2 regions of the Pseudomonas sp. FW305-70 genome follow, and region 1 is predicted to be linked to the other one. Evidence: predicted binding sites of a transcription regulator. Region 1 holds the regulator's gene; the other holds the start of a gene.
What was found. The regulator sigma-54, encoded in region 1, starts transcription at its own class of promoters, with help from an activator protein. The targets are predictions, from matches to a motif close to ANTGGCATNNANNTTGCTNT.
Positions count from the first base shown of each region.

Region 2: AC3WN7_RS00685 (circularly permuted type 2 ATP-grasp protein) is a predicted target of sigma-54. The motif match lies at 1,758-1,777, and genes of this name have one in related genera.

Region 1 is NZ_JBYSYZ010000064.1:4,379-9,370, reverse strand. It holds gene lptC (LPS export ABC transporter periplasmic protein LptC) at 1-441, shown strand, start outside; gene lptA (lipopolysaccharide transport periplasmic protein LptA) at 428-976, shown strand; gene lptB (LPS export ABC transporter ATP-binding protein) at 976-1,701, shown strand; gene AC3WN7_RS27405 (RNA polymerase factor sigma-54) at 1,947-3,440, shown strand; gene hpf (ribosome hibernation-promoting factor, HPF/YfiA family) at 3,515-3,823, shown strand; gene ptsN (PTS IIA-like nitrogen regulatory protein PtsN) at 3,836-4,300, shown strand; gene rapZ (RNase adapter RapZ) at 4,303-4,992, shown strand, end outside.
Region 2 is NZ_JBYSYZ010000001.1:148,006-152,997, reverse strand. It holds gene speE (polyamine aminopropyltransferase) at 1-417, shown strand, start outside; gene AC3WN7_RS00695 (hypothetical protein) at 619-852, shown strand; gene AC3WN7_RS00690 (ribonuclease E inhibitor RraB) at 1,063-1,407, shown strand; gene AC3WN7_RS00685 (circularly permuted type 2 ATP-grasp protein) at 1,810-3,219, shown strand; gene AC3WN7_RS00680 (alpha-E domain-containing protein) at 3,232-4,182, shown strand; gene AC3WN7_RS00675 (transglutaminase family protein) at 4,179-4,988, shown strand.

The sequences.
Region 1 (4,992 bases):
ATCGACTATTACGCCATCAACGCCCACAGCGTGCAGTACCTGCCGGACGGCAAGCTGCAATATGATCTGGTGTCCGACAAGGTCGAGCACCTGAAGGCGACCGAGGTGACACTGCTGACCAACCCCGACCTGAACGTGTTCCGCGGCACTGAGTACCCGTGGCACGTCCAGAGCCTGCGCGGCGAGGTCAACCCTGACGGCACACAGGTCGAGCTGATCGATGACGTGCGCATCACGCGCTTCGATGAGAAAAACCGCAAGACCCTGATCACCAGCACCCGCATGACCGTGTTCCCGCAGCAGCAATATGCGCAGACCGAGCAAGACGTTAGAATCGACGGCGCTGGCGGTGTATCGACTGGCAAGGGAATGAAAGCGTATTTGAAAGAAAGCAGGATACACCTGCTATCGAACGTAAGAGGACAGTATGAGGCTCGTTAAAACCCTCCCGATTTTGCTCAGTCTGGGCGCAGCACTGGGAAGCGTGAGTGCCTGGGCTCTGCCGAACGATCAAGAGCAGCCTATCCGCATTCAAGCCGACGACGCCCAACTGGACGACAAGCAAGGTATTGCCACCTATAAGGGTGACGTGATCATCACCCAAGGTTCGATGAAGGTGACAGGCAACACCGTTACCATCACCCGCACCCCGACTGGCGACATTGACGTAGTGACCTCGGTGGGCAACCTGGCGTACTTCGAGCAACTGCAAACGGCTGGCGATACCAAGCCTGTTCAGGGTTGGGGCGTGACGATCCAGTATCACGCCACGCAAAATCGCGTCGTGTTGATCGACAAGGCCAAGGTTGTCGACAAGGACAACAACGTCACCCAAGGCGAGAAAATCGTCTACGACACCGAGAAAAAGCTGGCCAGCGCCGGGCGCGCCACCGGCAGCAAGGTGACCGAGTCGCGTCCGCGCATCGACATGGTGATCCAGCCGAAGAAGAAAACCGACGAGAATAAGGCCCAGTAATGGCAACTCTGAAAGCTCAGCATCTGGCCAAGAGCTACAAGAGCCGCCAGGTCGTGCGTGATGTCAGCCTGTCCATCGACAGCGGTCAGATCGTCGGCCTGCTTGGCCCGAACGGCGCCGGCAAGACCACCTGCTTCTACATGATCGTGGGCCTGGTGCAAGCCGACCAGGGCCGCGTTCTGATCGATGACCTGGACGTCAGCCACCAGCCGATGCACGGCCGTGCAAAAGCCGGTATCGGCTATTTGCCGCAAGAAGCATCGATCTTCCGCAAACTGTCGGTGGCCGACAACATCATGGCCATCCTCGAGACCCGCAAGGAGCTCGACAAGGCCGGTCGTCGCAAGGAGCTGGAAAGCCTGCTGCAGGAGTTCCACATCAGCCACATCCGCGACAACCTCGGCATGAGTCTGTCCGGTGGTGAGCGCCGCCGCGTGGAAATCGCCCGCGCCCTGGCCACCAACCCGAAATTCATCCTCCTCGATGAACCGTTCGCCGGCGTGGACCCGATTTCGGTCGGCGACATCAAACAGATCATTTACCACCTCAAGGCCAAAGGCATTGGCGTGCTGATCACGGACCACAACGTTCGTGAAACCCTGGATATCTGTGAAACCGCCTATATCGTCAATGACGGCCAACTGATTGCCGAAGGTGACGCAGAGACTATCCTGGCCAACGACCTGGTGAAGGAAGTGTACCTGGGCCATGAGTTCCGCCTGTAAACGCTGAGCTGTGCCCAGGCAGGCGCCCGGGCACCGGTCTCGCGATTCTTCGGTGCCCGATGCGAACCTGCGCGTTCAGCCCCCAACATGGGCAGCACCGCAACACAAATTTATAGTTTTTTATTGTTACAGCGCTCTAGGCAAATCCTTCAGTTTCAGGCATATAATTTGCTTATGTTTGGCGCCCCGGCGCCCTGTAGTGGATGGCGCATGTGCGCCGGCGAATAAGGTGTTAAGCCCCTGCCATGAAACCATCGCTAGTCTTGAGAATGGGCCAGCAGCTGACGATGACACCTCAGCTGCAACAGGCCATCCGCCTGCTCCAATTGTCGACCCTGGACCTGCAACAGGAAATCCAGGAGGCCCTGGAGTCCAATCCGATGCTCGAACGCCAGGAAGAAGGCGACGACTTCGACAATTCCGACCCCTTGGCCGACAACGCCGAACAAAAGCCCAACACCGATATCCAGGAACCCTCCTACCAGGAAAGCGCCCCGACGGTTGACAACCTCGATGAGGGTGACTGGAACGAGCGCATCCCCAATGAACTCCCCGTCGACACCGCGTGGGAAGACGTTTACCAGACCAGCGCCAGCAGCCTGCCCAGCAATGACGATGACGAGTGGGACTTCACCACCCGCACCTCGGCCGGTGAAAGCCTGCAAAGCCACTTGCTGTGGCAGCTGAACCTGGCTCCGATGTCCGACACCGATCGCCTGATCGCCGTGACCCTGATCGACTGCATCAACAATCAGGGCTACCTGGACGAAACCCTCGAGGAAATCCTCGAAGCCTTCGATCCGGAACTGGACATCGAACTGGACGAAATCGAAGCCGTCCTGCACCGCATCCAGCAATTCGAGCCGGCCGGCATCGGCGCACGCAATCTGGGCGAATGCCTGCTGCTGCAATTGCGCCAGTTGCCCGCCAAGACCCCTTGGCTGGCCGAAGCCAAGCGCCTTGTCACCGATTACATCGACCTGCTGGGCAGCCGCGACTACAGCCAGCTGATGCGTCGCATGAAGCTCAAGGAAGATGAGCTGCGCCAGGTCATAGAGCTGGTCCAGAGCCTCAACCCGCGCCCGGGCTCGCAAATCGAGTCCACCGAAGCCGAGTACGTCGTTCCTGACGTCATCGTACGCAAGGACAACGAGCGCTGGCTGGTAGAGCTGAATCAGGAGTCGGTGCCACGGCTGCGGGTCAACGCCCAGTACGCCGGTTTTGTGCGCCGTGCCGATACCAGCGCCGACAACACGTTCATGCGCAATCAGTTGCAGGAGGCCCGCTGGTTCATCAAGAGCCTGCAGAGCCGCAATGAAACCCTGATGAAGGTTGCCACCCAGATCGTGGAGCATCAGCGCGGGTTCCTTGAATATGGCGACGAAGCCATGAAGCCGCTGGTCCTGCATGACATCGCCGAAGCGGTCGGCATGCATGAGTCGACGATTTCACGGGTAACGACCCAGAAGTTCATGCACACCCCCCGGGGCATTTATGAACTGAAATACTTTTTTTCCAGTCACGTAAGCACCTCCGAAGGCGGCGAATGCTCGTCCACGGCGATCCGGGCGATCATCAAAAAGCTGGTTGCCGCGGAAAATCAGAAAAAGCCGTTGAGTGACAGCAAGATCGCTGGTTTACTGGAGGCACAAGGCATTCAGGTGGCTCGCCGCACCGTCGCCAAGTACCGCGAATCCCTCGGGATCGCGCCTTCGAGCGAACGCAAGCGGTTGATGTAGAGCCACGCCACAGCGTTCCAGTGGTAGATCATCTGATCTACCGCTTTATGCACTGGCAACGAAGGAGAAGCTGTATGCAAGTCAACATCAGTGGACACCAACTGGAAGTGACCGAACCTCTTCGCACCTACATCGGCGAAAAACTCGAACGATTGGAGCGACATTTCGACAAGATCACTAACGTGCAGGTCACGATGACCGTCGAGAAGCTGAAGCAGAAAATCGAAGCCACGCTGCATATTCCCGGGAATGAAGTGGTCGCCAATGCGGAACATACCGATATGTACGCTGCGATCGATGCACTCACCGACAAGCTGGATAAACAACTCAAAAAGCATAAGGAAAAGACCCAGAGCCTCCTTCAGGGCGCAACCGGTCGTTAACACTCCCAACCCATGATCCGACTTGAAAGTATCCTGACCCCCGGCCGTTCCCTGGTGAACGTGCCGGGCGGCAGTAAAAAGAAAGCCCTCGAACAAATTGCCAACCTTATCCACAAAGAAGTGCCGGATCTGGAGATGCAAGATGTCTTCGAGGCGCTGATTGCCCGTGAAAAACTCGGCTCCACCGGTTTTGGCAACGGCATCGCTATTCCACACTGCCGTCTCAAGGGGTGTGTATCGCCCATCAGTGCATTGATGCACCTGGACGCCCCAATCGATTTCGACGCCATCGACGGCGCGCCGGTTGACCTGCTGTTCGTTCTGCTGGTCCCGCAAGCCGCTACCGATGCGCACCTTGAGCTGCTGCGACAGATCGCCAGCATGCTTGACCGCAAGGACGTTCGCGAAAAACTGCGTAATGCCGCAAGCAACGAAGCCCTGTATCAGGTTGTCCTGGACGAGCAAAACGGTCAGTAATCATGCGCTTGATCATCGTCAGTGGCCGTTCCGGCTCGGGTAAAAGCACCGCCCTCAATGTTCTTGAGGACAACGGCTACTACTGCATCGACAATCTGCCTGCCGGCCTGCTGCCGGAACTGGCCGAACGAGCGTTGATTCATACCGAGCTGATGCAGCCGCTGGTGGCCGTTTCCATTGACGCCCGCAACCTGCCCAGCCACCTGTCACGCTTCCCCGAACTGCTCGAAGAAGTCCGCAGCCGCCACATCCAGTGCGATGTCCTGTACCTGGATGCCGACGAAGAAACCCTGCTCAAGCGCTTCTCGGAAACCCGCCGGCGTCACCCCCTGACCAACGCCAACCGCTCGCTGGCCGAAGCCATCAACGTCGAGAGCGTCCTGCTCGGGCCGATTGCCGACCTCGCCGATCTCAAGATCAACACCACCAGCCTGAACCTCTATCAACTGCGCGACACCATCAAGCTGCGCCTGTTGAACCAGCCAGAACCCGGTACTGCGTTCCTGGTGGAGTCCTTCGGGTTCAAGCGTGGCATGCCGGTGGACGCCGACCTGGTGTTCGATGTGCGTTGCCTGCCCAACCCTTACTGGAAACCGGAATTGCGCGAGCAGTCCGGACTCGATCAACCGGTTGCCGACTACCTGGCGGCACAACCGGATGTCGAAGAGATGTTCCAGGACATTTCCACATAC
Region 2 (4,992 bases), on a different contig from region 1:
TTCGACGTGATCATTTCCGACTCCACTGACCCGATCGGGCCGGGCGAAGTGCTGTTCTCGGAAAACTTTTACCAGGCTTGCCACCGCTGCCTGAACGAAGGCGGCATCCTGGTGACCCAGAACGGCACGCCGTTCATGCAGATCGAAGAAGTGAAGACGACCGCCGGTCGCCTGCGCAGCCTGTTCCCGGACTGGCACTTCTACCAGGCCGCTGTGCCGACCTACATCGGCGGCTCGATGACCTTCGCCTGGGGCGCGACCGATGCCGCTTATCGCAAGTTGTCCCGCGAAACCCTGCAACAGCGTTTCACGGGCAGCGGCATCGTCACGCGCTACTACAATCCTGAAATCCACATCGGCGCGTTCGCCCTGCCGCAATACGTGTTGCAGGCAGTGAACAAGCCAAGCAACGACTGATTGGATGAAATGCAACACCTGTGGGAGCGGGCTTGCTCGCGAAAGCGGTGTATCAGTTAGCAATTCTGTCAACTGACACACCTTATTCGCGAGCAAGCCCGCTCACACATTGAATTGCGGCAGAACAGGCGGAACAATTAGCCAGCTAACAAGGTCGAGATAAAGGTAAGCCCATCCATGGGTTTTATCGAGGAGGCATCAATGCCAAAGTGGAAAATCACTTTCGTGGATGATCATGGCGAAACCGTTAACGAGGTCTTTGAGTGCGATGAGTGCCCGGACAACGAGCGTGCCGCCAAGCTCATCAAGTCCCGGCTTCTTCCTGTCGCTGCCGAACTGGATCTGAACGATCTGGAAGGGCGGACCGCCGATGCGAGCGTCAAAGAGCTCAAGTCCCAGAACAGCATTGAAATCCTCGGCATTACTGCAATCTGAACGACACCTGTCGCATTCACATCCAGGCCTTGGCAGAGGCTCTATCTTGAGGCTACTCTGCAAGCGAGATCAGCGAATGAATCGCTAAGGTCTGGTCTTGTCAGCTCCATGCTTGTTTCCCGCCGGCACATCGTTTGCCGTCGCTCGCGCTGTTCGGTTGCGGGTGAGGGAGTACGGAAAGTCTATCCATCGTTTTGAGGAGGACGTTTCATGAGCACAGCCTATCAAGAAGACATCAGCAGCAGCGTGTTGCGCCGCATGAAAGAAGGCGGTTTTGACTTTTCGCGGTTTCATCCCATCGAGTTCTACGCCATTTTCCCGGACGAGGAGCGGGCACGCAGGGCGGCAGGTCATTTCCACCGTGGTGAATCTCTGGATGCGCAAGTCAGTGTGCGCGACGATGGCGCCTGGGCGCTGGAGTTGTGCAAAGTCATGTATGCCACCTACGACGACATCGGCGATTTCGAACAGGGTTTCGAAGCGGTTGTCGAGCCGTTGGGCGGCATCATCGAAGGCTGGGGTGTGAAACAGGAGGTACGAGGGCGACTCGCATAGGCTTATGAACAGTGACAACCGGTATTGACGGCTGACCTTCGGGTTGGCCGTTTTCATTTTGGTCTGTAGGAGCTGCCGAAGGCTGCGATCTTTTGATCTTGTTTCAAGAAGGCAAAAAAAACCGCCTGAGCAGGCGGCTAAAAGGGAAGTTCGGTGGGCTTTTCAGCGAATGCCTGGATTATCCGCACCTGTTACCGGGCAGTGAAATCAACTCTGGCTATGCTGGTGATAGGCGATAACCACGCCTTGCAATGAAGCGGGGGCGATCAGATTGGAGCATTTGCCGCACAGGAATGGTGCGGTACTTGCGCGTTGATTATCCAACTGATTGATATCAAAGCGTTTATGCCGCTGGCACGGGCCTTGCGAAGGTCTGGACGTCCGAGTGACAAGGAGTACGGCATGATCCGCACCTATTTTGATGAGATGTACGATGCCGGCGGCCAGGTCCGCCCGCATTATCGGGAGTTTGCCCGTTGGCTGGCCGAGACGCCTGACGAGCTTCTGGCACAACGGCGACGCGAGGCCGATCTGTTGTTTCATCGCGCCGGGATTACCTTCACGCTCTATGGGGACGAGCAGGGCACAGAGCGCCTGATTCCTTTCGACACCATCCCCCGCAGTATCCCCGCCAGTGAATGGCGGGTCGTCGAGCGCGGGTGCATCCAGCGGGTCAAGGCGTTGAACATGTTCCTCGCCGACCTGTATCACGAGCAACGCATCATCAAGGCCGGCATCATTCCGGCCGAGCAGGTGCTGGCCAACGAGCAGTACCAGTTGGCGATGCAGGGGCTGGACCTGCACCGCGATATCTACTCGCACATCTCAGGTGTCGACCTGGTGCGCGACGGTGACGGCACCTACTACGTGCTCGAAGACAATCTGCGCACACCGAGCGGCGTCAGCTACATGCTCGAAGACCGCAAGATGATGATGCGCCTGTTCCCCGAACTGTTCGCGGCGCAACGCATCGCGCCCATCGACCATTACCCGAACCTGTTGCTCGATACCCTGAAAAGCTCCAGCCCCATCGACAACCCTAGCGTGGTGGTGCTGACCCCCGGTCGCTTCAACAGCGCGTTCTTTGAGCATGCGTTTCTGGCGCGGGAAATGGGTGTGGAACTGGTGGAAGGCGCGGACCTGTTCGTGCGTGACGACAAGGTCTTCATGCGCACCACCGACGGGCCGAAAGCGGTCGACGTGATCTATCGTCGCCTCGACGACGCCTTCCTCGATCCGCTGGCCTTCAACCCGGAATCGATGCTCGGTGTGCCGGGGCTGCTGTCGTCCTACCGTTCCGGCAACGTGGTGTTGGCCAATGCCATCGGCACGGGGGTGGCAGACGACAAATCGGTGTATCCGTTCGTGACCGACATGATCCGTTTCTACCTCGATGAAGAACCGATCCTGAAGAACGTGCCGACCTGGCAGTGCCGAAATCCGTCTGAGCTGTCCCATGTGCTGGCCAATCTTCCAGAACTGGTGGTCAAGGAAACCCAAGGCTCCGGCGGTTACGGAATGCTGGTGGGGCCGGCCGCGACGGCGGCGGAAATCGAAGCCTTCCGCGCGCGCATCATCGCCAAGCCCCATGCCTATATCGCACAACCCACGCTGTCGCTGTCGACCTGTCCGACCTTTGTCGAAAACGGCATCGCGCCACGCCACATCGACTTGCGGCCGTTTGTCCTGTCGGGTCGCGAGACCCGGGTGGTGCCCGGCGGCTTGACCCGTGTCGCCCTGCGCGAAGGCTCCCTGGTGGTCAACTCCTCCCAGGGCGGCGGAACCAAGGACACCTGGGTGGTCGAGGATTAAAGGAAGCCTGCCATGTTAAGTAGAACTGCCTCGGATTTGTATTGGATGTCGCGTTACCTGGAGCGGGCGGAAAACCTCGCACGGATGCTCGACATCAGCTATTCGCTGTCGTTGATGCCGCAAGACGGCCGTGGCGACGGTTTGCACGAATTGGCCATGCCACTGTTGATCACCGGCACCCTGGACGATTACCTGGAACGCCATGGCGAACTGCATGCCGAACGGCTGCTGCATTTCTTCGCCCTGGATGCGGCCAACCCGGCGAGCATCTACAGCTGCCTCGGTGCCGCACGGGCCAGCGCCCATGCGGTGCGTGGGCGCATCACCGCCGACATGTGGGAAAACATCAATGCCACCTGGCTGGAGATTCGCGGCATCGCCGAACAGGGCCTCAGTCGCTACGGCATGAGCCGTTTCTGCGAGTGGATCAAGGAGCGTTCCCACCTGTTCCGGGGCGCGTCCTACGGCACCATCATGCGCAACGATGCGTTTCGCTTCATTCGTCTGGGGACCTTCATCGAGCGGGCGGACAACACCTTGCGCCTGCTCGATGCCCGCTACGAAATGGCCGGCGACCAGGCCGAAGCGGTCAGCGATGGCACTGCTCACGCGTATTACCAGTGGAGCGCGTTGTTGCGGGCGTTGTCATCGTTCGAGGCCTACACGGAAATCTACCGCGACGCCCCTGGCGCCCGGCATGTTGCCGAATTGCTGTTGCTGCGCGCCGATGTACCGCGTTCCCTGCGCGCCTGCACCGAAGAAATCGACCAGATCCTCGCACAATTGCCGGGGGCCAACGGTCGTCCTGCACAGCGCCTGGCGGCAGAAATGGATGCACGCCTGCGCTACACCGGCATCCATGAAATTCTCGAAGAAGGCCTGCACGCCTGGCTGACCGAGTTCATCCCGCTGGTGCGCCAGTTGGGTAACGCGATTCACAGTTCTTATCTGGAGGCGGCATGAGACTTTCCATTAGCCACGAGACCACCTATCACTACGAAGACAAGGTGCGGGCGAGCATCCAGTATCTGCGGCTGACGCCCCACGACAGCGAGCGCCAGCACGTGCTCAGCTGGGAGCTCGACCTGCCGCGTCCGGTGCGGGCGCAACTCGATCCGTTCGGCAATATTCTGCATGTGCTGACCATGGATGAGCCTCACGAGGCGATCATCATCGGTGCCCGCGGCCAGGTCGATATCGATGAGTGGCGTGAGGCCGAACACGAAAGCCAGTCGGCACTGCCGTTTCTGCGATTCACCCGTTTGACTGAAGCTGATGCCGCCCTGCGTGCGTTCGCCGAGAAGGCGTGCAAGCAACGCCGCGACCGCACGGCGTTGATCGATCTGATGCATGGACTCAACCAGCATATGACCTACACGCCCGGTTCCACGGAAGTGGACACCAGCGCGGCCCAGGCCTTTGCCGGACGCTCCGGCGTCTGTCAGGACCATACCCATGCGTTTCTTGCCTGCACCCGCAGCCTGGGCATTCCTGCACGTTATGTGTCGGGCTATCTGTACAGCGAAAGCAGCGAACACCTGGCCAGCCACGCCTGGGCCGAAGCCTGGCTGGATGACGCCTGGTACAGCTTCGACGTGACCAACGAACTGGCCCGGCCGGAGCGTCACCTGAAACTGGCCGTGGGCCTGGATTACCTGGATGCCTGCCCGGTACGCGGGATGCGCCGGGGCGGCGGGTGTGAGCAGATGCACGCGAAGGTGCTGGTCTCACCGACGCCCGCGCCGGTTATTTCAGTGCAACAACAGTAGAATC